Regions from separate parts of the Sporosarcina sp. CAU 1771 genome, predicted to be linked through region 3. Evidence: riboswitches for the same ligand, from Rfam matches in the RefSeq annotation. Region 3 holds a riboswitch; each other region holds the start of a gene.

Region 1 (4,812 bases), on a different contig from region 3:
GTTAAGTGGCTACCGTACGCAAAATATAAAATGACAACTAACTTATTTCATCCAGCCTGGTTTGCCAAAGCCTTCAAATTGCTCATCGATTACTTTTTCAAATTCTGGTGATTCAACTACCGCAATAATATCTTTTGCTAATTGTGAATCTTTGTCTTCAGTTCTTACCGCAACAACATTTCGGAATTGATCGGGCATATTTTCTAAAGCTAACGCATCAAGTAAATTCATATCTGCAGCAATTGCGAAGTTTCCTGGAACAGCTGCTAAATCTGTACTTTCAACAGAGCGTGGCAATTGTCCCGCTTCAATTGGTTGGAACACTAAGTTTTTATGATTGACTGTAACGTCTTTTTCTGAAGACTTAATCGGATCAACTGAACCGTCAATCTCTATTAGTCCAAGCTCTTGTAATGTTAGTAAAGTACGTGCTGCATTCACTGGGTCGTTTGGAATTGTAATTTTAGCACCGTCTTCGATATCATCAAGTGACTCATACTTATTCGAATAAATTCCAAGTGGAGCTGTTGGTACACTTATTAAATCAGATAACTCCATATCGTTTTCTTTAGAAAAGTTCTCTAGATAAACGATATGTTGGAAAAGGTTTGCATCATTCGATCCACTGTTTAACGCATTATTTGGTTGAACATAATCGCTAAATTCTTGTACTTTTATTTTATATCCTTTTTTCTCCAATTCAGGAATAATTGCTTTTGATAGCATATCGCTATATGGTCCTGGTGTTGCTCCAAATGTTAGTTCTTTCGTGTCTCCTGCTTTGTCTTTTCCACCACATGCAGCAAGTACACCTATAAGTACTACTAATAATACTGTTGAAATAATCTTCTTCATCTTTTTTCTCTCTCCCTAAATTAACTTTTATCTATTGATTTTGAAATACGGTCTCCTGAAAATTGAATCACTTGAACTAATAAAATTAGTATGACAACCGTTACAATCATTATTAAATCATCGTAACGATAATAGCCGAATCGAATGGCTAAATCACCAATTCCGCCTCCACCAACAAAGCCAGCCATCGCAGAATACCCAACTAAACTAATTGCAGTTAATGTTAGGCCTTGAATGATACTTGATCTTGCTTCTGGCAACAAAACATCTTTTATAATCATCCACGGAGTTGCACCCACTGCAATAGCAGCTTCAATAACTCCTTTATCGATTTCCCTCATCGAAGTTTCTGTGATTCGGGCAAAAAATGGAATGGCCGCGGCGGATAATGAAACACTTGCCGCTGTCGGTCCGTATGCATCCCCAACTATCAAAACAGTTAGTGGTGTAATCGCGACAAGTAAGATAATAAATGGAATCGATCGAACAATATTAATGACAAATCCTAATATATTCTTTACGGCGCTATTCTCTAAAAATAAACCTCTATCTGTTACAAATAATATGAGTCCTAGTGGCAATCCAATTAGTAGAGCAACTCCAAATGCAATCCCAATCATATATATTGTTTCCCCAAAGGCCTTTGTAATTTCAGGTAGTAATTCTACAATACGTCCGAATTCATTTTCCATATCCAATCACCTCCACTTGCGCTTTTCTAGAAGTCATATAAGCAATCGCTTTATCTACCTCATCCTCTTCACCTTGCAGTTCCATTAAGAAGATTCCAAGAGGTCTCTCTTGAATATACTCAATTGAACCATGTAGAAAGTTTCCTTGCACTTTATAGTTCTGAACTGTATCTGAAATAATACCTTCACCTGCGATATCACCTTTAAACATCACTTTAATAATGCGCCCTGTACAAGTATGTAGAATTTCTTTAGGAACATCGAAGGATACAACACTGCTAATAAATTCCTTCGTTAACTCCGTTTTCGGATCAGAAAAGATGTTATAAACCGATCCATCTTCAATCACTTTTCCGCTTTGCATAATGGCCATGCGATCACAAATTTCTTTCACCACATTCATTTCATGCGTTATGAGAACAATGGTTATTTTTAATTCCCGATTGATTTTTTTAAGTAAACGTAAGATGGACATTGTCGTATTGGGATCTAACGCAGATGTAGCCTCATCACAAAGCAATACAGATGGATTATTGGCTAATGCCCGTGCGATTCCAACACGTTGCTTCTGTCCCCCACTCAACTGTGCAGGATACACATTCTTTTTTTCTGAAAGCCCAACCATTTCAAGTAGTTCCTCTACACGCTCATTAATTTTATTGGCAGGTGTGTTGGCTGCTCTTAAAGCGAATGCAATATTTTCATAAACCGTTTTTTGGCTTATTAAGTAAAAATGTTGAAAAATCATACCGATTTTCAAACGAGCTTGGCGCAGTTGTTTACCGCCCAATTTTGTTAAATCGACACCGTCCACTAAAATAGTACCACTTGTCGGTCGTTCCAATAAATTCAAACAGCGAATTAACGAACTTTTTCCAGCGCCGGAATAACCAACGATACCAAAAATCTCACCTTTGTTAATCGTAAGGGAAACGTCATCGACACCTTTTACAACTCTTTCTTTTGTCTGATACACTTTTGATACGCCTTTTATTTCTATCACGGTATTCCCCTCTTTCTAAAAATCAATCCTAAATTGGAGTGATCGCTTCAAGTTTTGAACAGATACTACAATGAAAATAAAAAATACCTCTTTCATAATGAAAGAAGCACTGAATGAATGGGTTCAGATTATCTCTCAGAATAGAATTATTCTGTAGGAATTGGCACCTTCCATATAAATGGGGTTGCCGGACGTCATAGGGCCTAATCCCTCAGTCACTCTTGATAAATTCCATATTAAGTTATCGTTGCATAAAACATAGTATAATATACAACCAGTAAGTTGTCAACATATTTCGAATTTCAATTTTTTATTTCATGAAAGTCTGTTGCTTTGTTATTCTATAGACATTTTCCTGCAAAAACTATAAGATTTGGAGTAAGCTAGTCAACTACATAGAAACGGGGTTTTCCAATGAAAGTTTCAAAACGATTAAAAAGTTTTCCACCACACTTTTTTGCTTCACTAACTCATAAAGTTGAAAAAGCACTCGCTGAAGGAAGAGACATTATTAACTTAGGACGTGGAAATCCAGACCAACCCACGCCGGCGCATATTGTAGAAGCTCTTAAAGATGCTGTCGATGACCCAACTACGCACGGGTACTCTCCGTTCCGGGGCGTTATGGAATTCAAACAAGCCGCCGCCGATTTTTATAAAAGAGAATACAATGTTGACATCGATCCTAACACAGAAGTCGCTGTCTTATTTGGAACTAAACCAGGTCTAGTAGAGCTTCCCCTAGCCCTTATGGATGAAGGTGAACTTTTATTACTACCGGATCCAGGGTACCCCGACTATTTATCAGCGGTAAGTTTGGCAAATATTACGTATGACACAATGCCATTGCTTGAGTCTAATAACTTTTTACCCGACTTCAATCTGTTAACTGCTGAGCAACGGGAAAAAGCAAAATTAATGTACTTGAACTACCCGAACAACCCTACAAGTGCAACAGCTACTGTTCCATTTTTCGAAGATACCGTACAGTTTGCAAAAGAAAACGACATAGCGGTTCTTCATGATTTTGCTTATGGTGGCATTGGTTTTGATGGTGATAAACCAGTTAGTTTCCTCCAAGTAGACGGGGCAAAAGATGTAGGTATTGAAATGTATACGTTATCAAAAACGTATAATATGGCTGGATGGCGCGTTGGATTCGCAGTCGGTAATGCAGAAATCATAGAAGCACTCAGTCTTTTGCAAGATCATCTATTTATAGATATTTTCCCAGCAATTCAACGGGCAGCAGCTGTCGCTTTAACTGAGAGCCAGGACTGTGTTGTTGAACTTGCCGCACTTTATGAAGCTAGACGTAACGTCTTTATTTCGGAGTGCAAACGAATTGGTTGGGATGTAGTTGCTCCGGGCGCCTCATTCTTTGCTTGGTTGTCGGTTCCTGATGGTCATACGAGTGAATCCTTCTCTGACCTCTTATATGAGGAAGCCGATATCATCGTTGCACCGGGACATGGTTTTGGTAAGCATGGCGAAGGTTATGTGCGTGTTGGCCTTTTGGAAGACGAAGATCGATTAAGGGAAGCCGTTGCACGTATTGAAAAACTAAATCTATTTTAAAGTTAAACCTCATTAAATTCAAAAAAAACTGACGTCCCGTAAAAGGGCACGTCAGTTTTTTCTCTTATTTACTTTACAGTTAAATCATAAGTTGAAAAGCAACTTGTATTTTAAGTTAAATAAACCTCTTGCCCTTTGGACATATGTATTCCATCCATCACCAGAACATCGGCTTTTCGACCATTAACCATAACATCACAAGCATCAGTCCAATATAAATCCAAGACGTCCGATTTAAAAGATTCAAAGCATCATTTTTACTCATTCCAGGCAGGTGAAACTTTCGTAGAACTCGAGTAAAACCCGTTGATAAAAAAAATGCGGATACACCCATTACAACAACCGTCATTACAACCCATGATGTATACCAAGGCCAAGGACCAAGGAGTAATAGCAAAACACCTGTAACAACTAGAACGTGTCCTGCATGCATAACAATACGGATTACAACATCGATAATTGACAAGTATGCACTTTCGATTTTTTCTTCAGCGCCACGTAATCTTTTGATGATTGGCATTAGCAGGAATAATGGACCTATGGATAGAACGGCACTGACGACGTGTAGAAAGACAATCACGCCATAAATTTTAAAATACATTCAGTTCATCATTTCTCTACCGGGCTGAATTCATGAACCCATACGTTCATCGTCGGCAACCAAGGCATTTTTGGGTGTAGTGC
Region 2 (4,812 bases), on a different contig from region 3:
CGCACATCCACTAAGACAACTTTTTCCTCTCGATTCAATTTTTCATATAATTGTTCTGGTGTAATCGTTTGAACGGACATCTGTTTTTCCTCCTTAATTCGTAGTACCTTAATGATCGCCTTGTTCGAGCGTAACACTTACAATCTCGGGACGATTGAATAATCGTACTGGAATAATACTGTTCCCGAGTCCCCTACTAATCATCATCACTGTATTGTCCATCTCGTGCTTCCCCTCAGTATACTTTGGGAATAGTCCTTGGTTCGGTGCGACTAGACCTCCTACAAATGGTAGTCGAACCTGTCCACCGTGCGCATGTCCGGAAAAAACAACATCGAAATTAGACGCTGCATAGAGTGGAAGCATTTCAGGGCGATGTGAAAGCAATAAAGTGAAATCGTCTTCTCCAAGTCCTTCTGATGCGGACCTGATTTCTTCCTCTATGATCTCGAGTTCCGACATATCTTTATCCCCATAAGTGGGGTCGTCAATACCTACAATATATACCTTATCCCCTTCTTTTTCTAGAGCTATCGATGAATTCCTCAAAACCTGTACCCCGAGTTGCTCTAATTTTTTCTCCAGAGAACCATACGATCCAGACCACCATTCATTGTTTCCCGGAACATAATAGACAGGCGCAGTAGCAGTCAATTTTTTCATTAAAAGAAGACTCGCTTCATCCCCAGATCGTTTCGAATCAATTAAATCTCCAGTAAAGACGATGATATCCGGTTGCAGCTTGTTCACTTTTCGTACCAGTACTTGCTGACCTTTTCCGAAACTTTTGTTATGCAAATCGGAAAGATGAACAATTTTGTATTGGTCAAAATTAGCAGGAAGTTTTTCTGAACGTATGACCGTATGACTCGTCACGATCGAATTATTTTGAACGTAAATAAAATAGAGGAACACTGTAAATCCAACAGCGATATAAATAATCTTTCTCTTGAACATATAACCAATCCAATCTTTGTTAACAAATTTATCGTCCATTAGACATCAACCTGCTCACAAGAAATCCGTGCTCCGTAAATTCGAATCATCGACATTCCAATAAGCTATTTCTACTTATCTTTGTTTCGCTGAATCTCTGCTAAAATAAACCCTCCCATAATGGCAAGTGGAATGCTATTTGCAAATACTGGTGGTTCCAAGAAGCTCGCAAAAATACCACCCAACACTGTTAGTATAACCGCAAGTATAATTCTTCCCATATACTATCCACCTTCAACACTCTTAAACGATTCTATTCTATTGCAGGAATTACAGTAGTGGCCAAACTTATTTTTTGGGGTACGATTAGAAACAGAAAAGCGATTCGTACACTTTGATTTATCATCACTCAGTAACCATACGATGGATACATTACAAATGTTCCCTTTTTATAATAATTAATAAATTTATTCACTTAAACGCAAAAACACCGATTCAACGAAGTGCAGTCAATAAGTTAGGTCACAATCCCGAACTTGAACTTACACAATGTACTATCGGTGCCAATGAAGAAACAGAATCAGCTTAATCGCTCAGCAAGAGAGAATTAGCACATCTGATATTCATTACTTTTACTATCCCTTTTATGGAATTTATTAAAGGGAAATATGCCCTCCAAAAACAACTTCATTAAGAATTCGTTTTTTCTCAGTTAAGGTCCCTGTTAATAAGTCGATTTCTTTTTGTATGGTACTGATTTCATCCACTTTTTCTTGGATATATGCTTTCGAAATTGAATCCCCTTGTTCATAATAATCGATTTCTCGCTGTACATTCGCTAACTGCTGATGTCTCTGCATCGCTCCTGCTGTGCTCGTTGCTTTCCGTTCTTTCAATTCCTTTTGTTCTGTGTAAAGCTCTTGTAATTTTGTCATATAAAAACCCTCCTGAAATTTTTTCCAAACAAAAAACTCCTCCCATAAGAGAGAAGAGTTTCAAAAAAAATTCTCCTCATCGTTCAGGTTTCCCTGTTGGACGTAGCACCTTACCGGCTGGCAGGTTGCTGAGACTTCGTAGGGCCAATTCCCTCCATCTCTCTTAATAAGAAAAGAGTATTCAGTTCAGTTACTAAACAATTTATCACTCAAGAACCATTCTGTCAAATGAAGCCGAAGGACGATTTCTTAATTTAAGCTATGAACGATTTTCTCTTGAATTTTCAAATACTGAGCAATTTCGTCTTCACTCAAATTTTTAAATAGGTGCACAAACACTTCATCGCCAATCGCTTGCGCTTCTTTTAACGCTTCTTCGCCAGCGCGTGTTATTGAAAGTTGAACCGTTCGGCGATCCGCTTCATCATACAACCGTTCCACAAATCCTAGTTTAACAAGTCGATCCGCAATGCTAGTCATCGCGCCTCTTGTATACCCATGGGATTCCGCTAACTCTGCTTGTCTTTGAGGCCCCTTCGTACGTAAATCGCTTAACACCAAAATCGGAGAGATGCCTAGAGGATGTTGAAATCGTTTCGTGAATTGCTTTATATTTTCATTATTCATCTGTTCGATTGCTCGAATTAATTTAAATAAATCTTTTCTCTCCAATAGAATCCCCCCGGTGAAATTTGTTGATTAGCGAAGCATTGTCGATCCACCGTCAACCATAATCGTTTGACCAGTAATGTACTTAGAATCTTCAGAAGCTAAAAATACAGCAACTCGACCGATATCTTCTTCAACATCACCGAAACGACCAAGTGGAATTTTGTTTTTAACTTGCTCATAATATTCTGGTTGCGCTTTCGCCCATGCTTGAACACCCGGAGTGTTGGCAATCGGACTAATTAAGTTTACATTAATGCCGAACTTACCCCACTCATTCGCTGCAACTCTTGAAATACCACGAATCGCTTCTTTCGCCGCTGCGTATGCGCCTTGTGTTTGGTCCCCATTTATTCCTGCTCCGGACGCGAAGTTAATAACGTTCCCTTTAGATTCTTTTAAGTAAGGAAGTGCCGCCTGCATTAAATAAAACGTTGGATAAAACCCAGTACCAAATGAAAGATCTAAATCAGCCTGCGTTGTCTCCTCAATCGTCAATTGCTTCGACGCATGAGCGTTGTTTACAAGCACATCTAGTTTTCCGTACTTATCAACAACTTTTGTAATAACCTTGCCTAAATTTTGGTGATCCATTAAGTTTGCTTGGATGAACATCGATTTAGGAGAGATTTCTTGTAATTCTTTCTCCATCGCCAATCCAGTTTCTTCGTTTACGTCTACAATTGCAACAATGGCTCCTTCTTTCACCATTGCCTTCGCCATTCCACTCCCAATTCCACCTGCACCGCCTGTAATAATTACTACTTTGTCTTGTAACCTACTCATTACTGTCATCTCCTTTTGAATTAATAACCTATATATAGTTTACCTCTAAACTATATAAAAGGAAAGTATTCAGTTTTGCTTTTACTCTATATTCATTTGAGGTATGCTACGCTTTTATTAATTAATGAAAGCAGTCAGTTAGCAAGATGCTTTTTCGATGCATATTCTATCTTTAATGAATTCATTTTTTTCAAAAGGAGGAAGATACTCTATGAATTTTCAATCTTTTAGCGGCACCGTAACAAGCATAAGTGATTTCTGGGTTACTCCAAGCGATGAAAATGGTGGATGTTATAAATTGTTTGAAGTGAATAACGGGGTTGACAGCATTGTAAATTTCGTAGTTGGGCCGAATACCTATTTTGTAGATCACGAGATGATTTTTGTAGGTGATCCTGTAATTGGATTTTACGACGCGGATGTTCCGGTCCCAATGATTTATCCGCCACAATACCAAGCCGTTGTGATGGCGATTAGTTCTCCTATGCAAAACGTAAAGGTAGACTATTTTAACAATCAATTGCTGAGTAGTGATGGTAGCTTACGCCTAAACATCTCTGCGGAAACACAAATTGTATTGGAAAACGGTCAATCCTTTAATCGAAATCCTGCAAACCGTTATTTGACCGTTGTTTACGGCGCAACGACTCGAAGTATCCCGGCACAAACGACCCCCTCTCAAATAATTGTAATGTGTTAAGTGACTAAACATGGAACCCCTTGCCGGTTCCATGTTTTATTTTAATTCGCGTTGCGGGAGCAAACCAGTGCGTTACGGGAATAAATCCGTCGTTGCGGGAATAAACCAAGGCGATACGGGAGCAACACACAACGATACGAGAACAAATATAGCCCAATCCCCGTTGCGGGAGCAAACCTGTGCGTTACGAGAATAAACCCGTCGTTGCGGGAATAAGCCAAGGTATATGGGAGCAACACACAACGATACGAGAACAAATCTAGCCCAATCCCTGTTGCGGGAGCAAACCTGTGCGTTACGAGAATAAACCCGTCGTTGCGGGAATAAGCCAAGGTATATGGGAGCAATACACAACGATACGAGAACAAATCTAGCCCAATCCCCGTTGCGGGAGCAAACCAGCGCGTTACGAGAATAAACTCGTCGTTGCGGGAATAAACCAACGCGATACGGGAGCAACACTCAACGATACGAGAATAAACCTAGCCCAATCCCCGTTGCGGGAGCAAACCAGCGCGTTACGAGAGTAAACTCGTCGTTGCGGGAATAAACCAACGCGATACGGGAGCAACACTCAACGATACGGGAACAAACCTAGCCGAATCCCCGTTGCGGGAGCAAACCTGTGCGTTACGAGAATAAACTCGTCGTTGCGGGAATAAATCAAGGCGATACGGGAGCAATACACAACGATACGAGAACAAATCCATCGCCCCACAGTTTCCTTTGTTATAATAACAAAAACGTTCTTAATTGATCGTACATTTCCAGCACGTAACTTCTTTC
Region 3 (4,812 bases):
AACCGTTGATTTGCGTTGCAGCCCCAAAGTGCGGAAAGATAAAGTTCAATCTTTCCCTGACGCGTTCTGGAGGGTGGGCGGTGGACCAACCCGTTGTTGTTTCACCTGTCCCGCTGATTCTCCCAGAGTCGCCGTCTTACACTACAATCAACTAAGTTTCTGCTTCTTAATTATATCTAGAAAAAAGAACTTCCTAATGTAGTTAAAACACCTAGATTCAGGAATAGTTATAAAGTACCAGGTACTATTTATCGATTTTTCTTTGTTACAATTGAGGAATTAGAAAACGTCAAAAGGAGTCTAAAGCGGAAGCTCATCATATTTTTTCCCTCTTAATAGCTTAATTGAAATACAGCAAGTATTTAGTTATCGCGCGCGATAGTTGAACGCTCATTCAAAAAATACACTTGGATACTCAATTACACCAGAAACATTTTCAAGGGAACATTCCTCTAATTCAATAGCCATTAATGCTTCTTCAGGCACTTCAAAAGGTGCTTTAATTCGCCATTGAGATGACTTCCGAAAACCCAATTTCGGATAGTATTCTGGATGACCTAGTACAATAACTGACTTAAAACCAAGCTCTTTTGCCTTTTCTAATGCTTTTTGTATTAAAGATTTCCCTATTCCTTTATTTTGATAATCAGGCAAAACAGAAACAGGTGCAAGTGCCAATGACTCTGCTTTTTGATTGTCACCATTACCAATTAACACCTTAGATAAAAGAATATGCCCCAGTATTTCATTCTTATCTTTATTGACAGCCACTAAAGATAATTCAGGAATAAATACATCAGATTGCCTGATTTGTGAAACCAAATTATGCTCATCCTGATCACTTTGTTCTGCAGAAGCAAATGCAATTTCTACAACCTTTTCAGTTGATTCATAGTCATTTTTTTGTTCTTGTCTAATAATAAAACTCATATATCCAACTCCTAATTAAAAAAAAATGGCCCGTTTGTTGAATGAACACTTTATATTTAATACATTCCGTTACTTGAAGTGCAGGCGCCGACTCCAGCGGGAACAGCGCGAGCTGAAGACCCCACAGGAGCGTGGTCTACGCGACGAGGAGGCTGAAGCCGTGCCCGCGGAAAGCGTGCGCCGGAACGGAAAGCGACAGTTTAATGCTGGCCCAATTGCAGAACAACAACTTTTTAATATTCCAATATCCTCATAACTTTTTTACCCAATAACCTCTTAATTTAATGAGTAGACAAGCTATTCTATAAACCATTCTAAATAAATGAGTATTTGATGTTAAAATACTCATTTATTTTGGTCTTTATTTCAGTTTTTATTACTCAAAACCGAACGGCTTAATTCTTTGGCAGAAGATATTTACTTTTTCACAAACAATAAAATGACTAAACCTATCAGCACAATTGATCCAATAACTCCTGCAATAAGTAATAATAAAAGAAAACTCATTCTGATTCCTCCTCAACTAATTTTGTTAAAAAAATGCCGGCAGAAAGGCTCCCCCCTCTACCGGCATATATACCTTTACTTATTGTCGAGCAAGTTCTAGTAACTTAGCTGCTTTATCTGTTTGTTCCCACGGTAAATCTATATCTGTCCGTCCAAAGTGACCGTACGCTGCCGTTTGTTTGTAAATTGGACGACGTAGGTCGAGCATTTTAATAATACCAGCCGGACGTAGATCAAACAATTCACGTACAACCTCAACAAGCTTACCCTCTTCTACAGTGCCTGTCCCGAATGTATCTATGGAAATAGATACGGGCTGTGCAACACCAATTGCATAAGCTAATTGCACTTCACAGCGATCTGCTAATCCAGCAGCAACGATGTTTTTCGCAACATAGCGGGCGGCATATGAAGCAGAACGATCCACTTTTGTTGGATCTTTCCCAGAAAATGCACCGCCACCGTGACGAGCATATCCTCCGTACGTATCCACAATAATTTTCCGACCTGTTAGTCCAGCATCCCCTTGAGGACCACCAATAACAAATCGACCTGTTGGGTTAATAAAATATTTTGTATCTTCGTCGATTAATTCTTCAGGTATGACAGGACGAATTACATGTTCTTGTATACCCGCTTTTATTTCCTCTAAAGACACTTCTGGATGATGTTGTGTAGAAATAACAATGGTATCGATACGAACTGGATTGTTATGTTCATCATACTCTACAGTTACTTGGGTTTTGCCATCTGGGCGCAAATATGAGAGGATTTCCTCTTTGCGAACTTGTGCAAGCCTAAACGAAAGCTTATGAGCCATACTAATTGGAAGTGGCATTAGTTCAGGTGTTTCATTACACGCATAACCGAACATCAGCCCTTGATCGCCTGCTCCAATATCCTCAAGTTCGTCTTCTGACATAGATCCTTCACGTGCTTCTAGCGCTTGATCTACCCCTGCTGCGATATCTGCAGATTGTTCGTCAATTGCTGTAAGTACCGCTGAAGTTTCCCAATCAAAACCATACTTCGCACGTACATATCCAATTTCTTTTACAGTTTCCCTTACTACTTTTGGAATATCGACATACGTCGTTGTTGTGATTTCACCAGCAACGAGAACGAGTCCTGTTGTAATTGTTGTTTCACATGCAACACGTGCATTCGGGTCTTCCTCTAAAATTGCATCTAAAATCGCATCTGAAATTTGGTCACACATTTTATCAGGATGTCCTTCTGTGACTGACTCAGATGTAAATAACTTTCGATTCGACATTACAATTCCTCCTTATATCCTACGAGATTGATACGGTACTCATATGTCCCATGTAGAGCCTATCCGCTAAGGAATAAACTTCAAGCCACTTAGTGCTATACACGAGGATTAAGGGCTAAACAATAGAAAAAGCCCTTCACTCACGTCTTATACATGAGGAAAGGCATAGTTTGAAAAGGCACCTTTCACTCTTATCGTCCAAGGGTTTTCCCCTTGCATCAGGTTGGCACCATCACAAACATACAGAAAAGTTCTGTTTGCAGGTTGCCGGGTTTCATTGGGCCTGACCCCTCCACCAGCTCGGGATAAGAGTATCCGTTCAATTAACCATGATACAAAATACGATGCCAAATGTCAATTTAATTATCATTTTCAACTTGTGATTTCAATTAGTATAGATTATTATTCTAAATGTGTTATACTAATTGCATAATGTGATGACACCCAAATAATTTGGGACTATATGGCAAAGGACGGTACAAACTTATGATATCTACAGAGACTGGCGAACAACTTCAGGAACTTCTAGCAGGTTCGAATGTAAGTATACAACTTTCAGTTCCACAGCTAGTTGAAAAGGCTACTTCACGTGGAGAGGCGAAACTAACAGCAGATGGTGCAATTACAGCTCAAACTGGCAAATACACGGGTCGCTCACCTAAAGATAAGTATATCGTAGAAGAAGCTACTTCTAAAGATAAAATCGATTGGGGAAATGTAAACCGTCCGATTTCTTCAGAGGTTTTCGATTCATTATATAATAAAGTGATTACGTACTTAAAAAATAAAGAAGAATTGTTTGTATTTAAAGGTTTTGCAGGTGCTGACCCAGCATCGCGTCTATCTATTCAAGTAGTGAATGAATTTGCTTGGCATAACTTATTTGTCCATCAATTATTCATTCGTCCATCAAAAGAAGAGTTAACCAACCACGAAGCCGAATTCACCGTTGTTTCAGCACCTTCTTTTAAAGCTGACCCTTCAGTAGATGGAACGGAGTCCGAAACTTTTATTATTGTATCAATGGAAAAAAGAATTGTTCTCATTGGTGGAACTGAATATGCTGGAGAAATGAAAAAATCTATTTTCTCTATTATGAACTACTTACTTCCTGAAAAAGGAATTATGCCTATGCACTGTTCCGCAAACGTTGGTAATGACGGAGATGTAGCATTGTTCTTCGGTCTTTCTGGAACTGGAAAAACAACACTGTCCGCAGACGCAGACCGTAAACTTATTGGGGACGATGAACACGGTTGGTCTGATAATGGTGTGTTCAATATTGAAGGCGGATGCTACGCGAAATGTATTAATCTTTCTGCGGAAAAAGAACCTGAAATTTTTGGAGCAATTCAATTTGGTTCGGTACTTGAAAACGTTGTAGTTGATTCGGAAACGAGAATTCCTGACTATAACGATGGTTCACTTACTGAAAATACACGTGCAGCCTACCCGATTCAAGCAATCGAAAATATTGTCGATCCATCTGTTGCCGGACACCCAAAAACAATTGTTTTTCTTACGGCAGATGCCTTTGGAGTCTTACCTCCAATTTCGAAATTGACGAAAGAGCAGGCGATGTATCACTTCTTAAGTGGATTTACATCGAAGCTTGCAGGGACTGAGCGTGGAATTACTTCACCTGAAGCAACATTTTCAACTTGCTTCGGCTCTCCATTCTTACCACTTCACGCAACAGTTTATGCGGAAATGCTTGGTAAGAAAATTGATGAGCACGAGGCACAAGTCTACCTTGTAAATACAGGTTGGACAGGTGGCGTTTATGGTGTTGGTAAACGAATGAATTTAAACCACACGCGTGCAATGGTTCGAGCTGCACTTCAAGGTAAACTTATTGATATTGAAACAGAAACAACTAGGTTCTTTAATCTTCAAATCCCTACTGCAATTGAAGGCGTTCCTACAGAAGTATTGAACCCTCGAAATGCATGGGCTGATAAAGAGGATTTTGATAGGAAAGCTAAAGAATTAGCGACACTTTTCCGTGAAAACTTTAAAAAGTTCGGTACCGTTTCAGAAGATATTTCTTCTAAAGGCGGCCCGAAAGAATAGTATAGTGAAAAACCGGCATGCACAGG
Region 4 (4,812 bases), on a different contig from region 3:
ATCTTATTGGGTTTTCACAACACTGCACCACACATAATTCGACCTATTAGTGGAAGACTATGTTTTTGTGGAGGTGTATAAATGGATGAAAAAGCAAATCTTACTTGGTGGCAATTATCTCTAATTGGGATTGGCAGCATGATTGGCACAGGGTTTTTCCTAGCATCAAGTATAGCGATTCAAATGACGGGTCCTTCAGTCATCTTGGCTTTTATCATGGCTGGAAGTGCTACATATATCGTTTTTGAAGCACTCGCAAAAATGTCCGTAAAAGATCCCCAGAAAGGATCTTTTCGTACCTATGCCAAAAAAACATATGGGCGTTGGGCTGGTTTTAGCAGTGGTTGGGTGTACTGGAGTTCAGGAATGTTAATCATTGGTAGCCAACTTACTGCTATTTCGCTACTCTCTAGATTTTGGTTCCCTACAGTTAAATTGTGGATATTCACATCCATTTATGCCGTTTGCGGTCTGATTGTCCTCTTTATTGGCGCGAAAGCGTTTGGAAAATTAGAAAGCGTATTTGCTGTTATGAAAATTGCCGGGATTTTTATGTTTATTGTCATTGCAGTCTTAGCACTTATAGGGGTACTCGACGGAAATCTAAAGGAAGGCATTCCTCAATCTGTCGGCGAGTTTTTCCCAAAAGGAATCATCGGGTTTTGGAGCGCACTAACCTTCGCCTTTTATGCGTATGGAGGAATCGAACTAATGGGCGTAATGGCTATCCATCTTAAAAATAAGGACGATGCTCCCAAGTCTGGAAAAGTACTGTTAGGGCTACTTGGCATCGTTTACGTTTCCGCCCTTTCGTTAGCGCTACTACTGCTGCCATACGATAAGTTCAGGGAAAATAAAAGCCCATTTGTTGAAGCTTTGTTGGGTGTGAGTCATATCGAGTTTTTTCCACATGTATTTACTGCTGTCATTATTATTGCGGGGTTTTCAGCGATGTCAGCATCCCTATTTGCGGTAACAACAATCCTTCAAACACTATCAGAAGATGGAGATGCCCCAAAGATATTTAGCAAACAAACGAAAATGAAATTAGAAATGCCACTACCTGCAGTTTCATTAACATCTATCGGACTTGTTCTTTCTATTGTTACCTCTTTAGTATTGCCTGATAAAGTGTTTGAATATATAACGACAGCCGCCGCATTGATGCTTCTTTATAATTGGCTTTTAATTTTAGTGATGTATCACAAATTAATTGAGCCAACTAGAATCGATAAAGTAAAGAGAATGATTGGTATCATTTTAGTCGCTTTGTCCGTTAGTGGTACACTTTTTCATCAAACAAGTCGTCCTGGTTTCTTGATCAGCTTAGGATTCCTTACAGTTATCGGAATGATCGTCTTGTCGTTACGAAATAAATGGAAGAACGAAACCACTCAAAATACAGTTTGATACGCTTGGTACCCAAAGTATACGCCAAATCCAATCATAAATAAGGAAGATATAATGGAAATCACCTTCAACAGCCTAATCGATACTAATTTGCGAGCACCACTAGATATCATGGCGATGATTGTATCCCATAAGAGGACGCCTCCTATAATGGCCACACTATTGATGATTAATTGATAACCTGAAAAATTTCCAGCATTCTCTGCTAGAATCGAACCGTAGATCCCTAGCCAAAAAAGAATGGATAGCGGATTTAACAATGCAATCAAAAAACCTGAGAATAGGGAACGTCTGAGACGAACTTCCTTACCGAATTTTAGCAACAATGTAATTTTATGTATCGAAAGTAAACTCTCTACCCCCGTATAGATTAGAACAAAGCAACCAAACAACCAAAGTATTATTTTTACAAGCGGGAACTCAATCATTTGGCCAATTCCCAAGTAGACCATGATCATATATAGAACGTCGGCCGTTAAAGCACCCATACCTAACATCCATGCATGAAAAAACCCGTTTTTAATACCTGTATCCAGCATCGCGGCATTGACTGGACCGATTGGCGCAGCTAAAGATACACCTAAAATCATATAGGCAGCTATCGAGTTCATAACACAGGCCTCCCGAAAAAGAACTTCTTTGCATCCTATTCTTGAGGAGTACCTTGTACAACCAAATCAAAAATTAATGCCTGTGCACCACACAACTTCTAGACAATTTTGAATCGTGTCTAAGTTGTGTGGTGCACAGGCATCTTTTGCTAGTCAACTATACCTTTAAACTTTTACTTTCCAATTCTCTCGAATGAAAGGCGCTCTTCCAGATTGCTCTTTAAAGTTCGAATACTTTTCTGGGTTTTTACGATAATAACCTTGGTGGTAATCCTCTGCGGGATAGAAAGTTTTCGCTTCAACAATCTCTGTAACAATCGGCTTATCAAAACGCCCACTATTAATTAGTTCTTCTTTGGATTGTTCTGCAATTTCTTTTTGTTGCGCATTATGATAAATGATTTCTGTACGATATGAGGATCCCCGACTACCAAATTGTCCGCCTGCATCCGTCGGATCAATTTGTTGCCAATATAATTCTACAAGCTTCTTGTATGGATAGATGGCTGGGTCATATGTAATTTGCACAGCTTCCGTATGTCCCGTAACACCAGCACACACTTCTTCATACGTTGGATTTTCAGTGACACCGCCAATATAACCAGAAATAACCTTTTCTATGCCCGGTTGTGTATCAAACGGTTGAACCATACACCAAAAACACCCTCCCGCAAATGTTGCAACTTCATAATTATTATTAGTCATAAAAATCCTCCTTAGTTTGATGTTTTATAGTACTGACACAATTTCTTTGAAAATAAAAAACGACCTCTTAATAAAAATTAGACGTCACCGCATAATAAGTATTGCGTGCAAAACCTCTTATCTCACGGATTTAGTACTAGAACTGCTGAAATTGGCACCGTTTAAACAAAGCTCAATGGTTGATGAGGCTTCACTGGGTCAGTCCCTCCGCCTCTCTTTATAACAATTTTTAACTATGCTTTTGTGTCGTTCAGTTCATCGTCGTATATTCATACTAGTCTTCATATTCATACTAGTCCCTATATTCCGCCTTGTCAATGGGGTTAGTGATTGGTGACAGTCACCAAACACTAGGGTTGAAGTTTTTCACACTATCATTACAACTTGAATAAGCTATCGAAATCTAATGCCTGTTCACCACACAACTTAGACACGATTCTAAATCGTTCCCGAATTGTGTGGTGCACAGGCATTTTTAATTTTCCAAACTTTTCCCAATATAAAACTGTCGATGAAGTTCGCGTACTTGCTTAGCGAGTTCAGGTACAGGACCGTCTAGCTCAGTATCACGGATAACTTCTTGAATCGGCAAACTACGCACACGCGACTGCGTAACATCCACCCCAAACTCGGTCAACCACTCCACCAGTTGCTCAGACGAACTAACGAAAGCGATACGACCTAAACCTGCCCAACCATGAGCAGCAGCGCACATCGGACAATGTTCTCCCGAAGTATAGACCGTCGCCATCTTTCTATCTTCCAACGTCATGTTCTCCGCCGCCCAGCGCACCAAAGCAAATTCTGGATGCTTCGTATGATCTCCGTCACCAACATGGTTGCGCTCTTCCTTAAGCACCTTACCGTCGGCCGATACAAGGACTGAACCAAATGGTTGGTCCCCGTTTTCCAATGCAATCCTCGCTAGTTCAATGCACCGCTCAAGATGCTTCAAATCTGTATCATTTAACACAATAATCCTCCTTATTCTGTATTAAATATTCATGCCTTTTTACACCACACAGGCATCTTCTTAAATCTCTTCCAAATCACTCACTAACAGAATTTTACTATCTAGATCTGTCATTTTCTCTGTATATTCGAAAGCTAACTCTTTAAACTTCACGCTCTCATCGGCTTGCCCTAATACGTGGGAAGGTCTTGCAGCAGCCTCATAGCCGTATCCAATATAAAACGGAGCAAGATCCGCATCTACACTCACTGATATACATCGTTTCGCATACTTCAAAGCATTCTCTCCTTCGCCTGCCACCGCGTAAACTCGTGAAAGTTGCCAATAGCCTACAGAGAAATTCTTTTCCGTACATTCTTCTGCTTGCGTCCAATACCAGAACGAACTATGACAAAGGTGAATCATCTGTTCTTGATCTTCAGGTGATCTCGTTTCTTTGTCTAGAAAATCCCATACTTGATTAAAGCATATTGCTGCTAACTGTCTATGGGAAAAGACTGGAGTTTCGGTTTCTTTCATTTTAACGAATACCTCACTTTAATTGATGATTTTTACACTTTCATGCCTGTGCACCACACAACTTAGAAACTATTCGAAATCGTGTCGAAGTTGTGTGGTGCACAGGCATCCTAAAATCTATGAAAACTTGATCCGACAATGGGAGCAATTGGCGATGCTTACACTGACTACATTTAATCAGTGGTTTTTGACAAATTGGCTTTTGCCATTCTAAAGCACAAGCTGGTGTATAGCCATTTGTCCCTTTTTTCGACTCCCAACGAAGTGCGTAGACATCTTGTCTCCCTTGGAATAAACCTCTCAAAAGATTGACTTTCTCTTCTAAAGAAGATTGCTTACTTAAAATTTTTCTAGGGATATTGCTATTTTCCTGCTTCATCATCTTGACCAATAACTGCTTTAAATACTGATTCTCTCGTCGCAATTTCTCCATTTCATGATCCATCGTTGCACCCCTCCGATTTACATGTTCGATATAATTAGGATACCCTAATCAAGTAAATAAATATCAGTACACTAAAGTGATAGGATTATACCCCGCAATAAAACTGTGGCAGCCATTGACTTTATTTAAGCCGAATTGTATATCGTTTT

The links. Region 3 has a riboswitch for S-adenosylmethionine ahead of metK (methionine adenosyltransferase). Riboswitches for the same ligand answer to the same signal wherever they lie in the genome.
Region 1: another riboswitch for S-adenosylmethionine. It lies ahead of ACXYMX_RS07370 (methionine ABC transporter ATP-binding protein); the one in region 3 lies ahead of metK (methionine adenosyltransferase).
Region 2: another riboswitch for S-adenosylmethionine. It lies ahead of ACXYMX_RS14840 (hypothetical protein); the one in region 3 lies ahead of metK (methionine adenosyltransferase).
Region 4: another riboswitch for S-adenosylmethionine. It lies ahead of msrA (peptide-methionine (S)-S-oxide reductase MsrA); the one in region 3 lies ahead of metK (methionine adenosyltransferase).

Annotation. Positions count from the first base shown of each region.
Region 1 covers NZ_JBTLRN010000007.1:17,048-21,859, forward strand. Annotated here, with positions in the region: gene ACXYMX_RS07360 (MetQ/NlpA family ABC transporter substrate-binding protein) at 43-855, opposite strand; gene ACXYMX_RS07365 (methionine ABC transporter permease) at 876-1,547, opposite strand; gene ACXYMX_RS07370 (methionine ABC transporter ATP-binding protein) at 1,537-2,550, opposite strand; SAM riboswitch class I at 2,676-2,781, opposite strand; gene ACXYMX_RS07375 (aminotransferase class I/II-fold pyridoxal phosphate-dependent enzyme) at 2,965-4,128, shown strand; gene ACXYMX_RS07380 (hypothetical protein) at 4,286-4,729, opposite strand; gene ACXYMX_RS07385 (ASCH domain-containing protein) at 4,738-4,812, opposite strand, start outside.
Region 2 covers NZ_JBTLRN010000029.1:4,959-9,770, forward strand. Annotated here, with positions in the region: gene ACXYMX_RS14825 (rhodanese-like domain-containing protein) at 1-80, opposite strand, end outside; gene ACXYMX_RS14830 (metallophosphoesterase) at 109-996, opposite strand; gene ACXYMX_RS14835 (hypothetical protein) at 1,068-1,217, opposite strand; gene ACXYMX_RS14840 (hypothetical protein) at 1,593-1,871, opposite strand; SAM riboswitch class I at 1,945-2,044, opposite strand; gene ACXYMX_RS14845 (MarR family winged helix-turn-helix transcriptional regulator) at 2,121-2,543, opposite strand; gene ACXYMX_RS14850 (SDR family NAD(P)-dependent oxidoreductase) at 2,571-3,326, opposite strand; gene ACXYMX_RS14855 (hypothetical protein) at 3,538-4,026, shown strand.
Region 3 covers NZ_JBTLRN010000012.1:57,241-62,052, forward strand. Annotated here, with positions in the region: gene ACXYMX_RS09920 (GNAT family N-acetyltransferase) at 391-930, opposite strand; gene metK (methionine adenosyltransferase) at 1,517-2,713, opposite strand; SAM riboswitch class I at 2,902-3,025, opposite strand; gene pckA (phosphoenolpyruvate carboxykinase (ATP)) at 3,200-4,786, shown strand.
Region 4 covers NZ_JBTLRN010000018.1:58,776-63,587, forward strand. Annotated here, with positions in the region: gene ACXYMX_RS12095 (amino acid permease) at 82-1,410, shown strand; gene ACXYMX_RS12100 (LysE family transporter) at 1,395-2,021, opposite strand; gene msrA (peptide-methionine (S)-S-oxide reductase MsrA) at 2,187-2,726, opposite strand; SAM riboswitch class I at 2,841-2,952, opposite strand; gene ACXYMX_RS12110 (nucleoside deaminase) at 3,202-3,699, opposite strand; gene ACXYMX_RS12115 (hypothetical protein) at 3,760-4,218, opposite strand; gene ACXYMX_RS12120 (TOTE conflict system archaeo-eukaryotic primase domain-containing protein) at 4,259-4,663, opposite strand.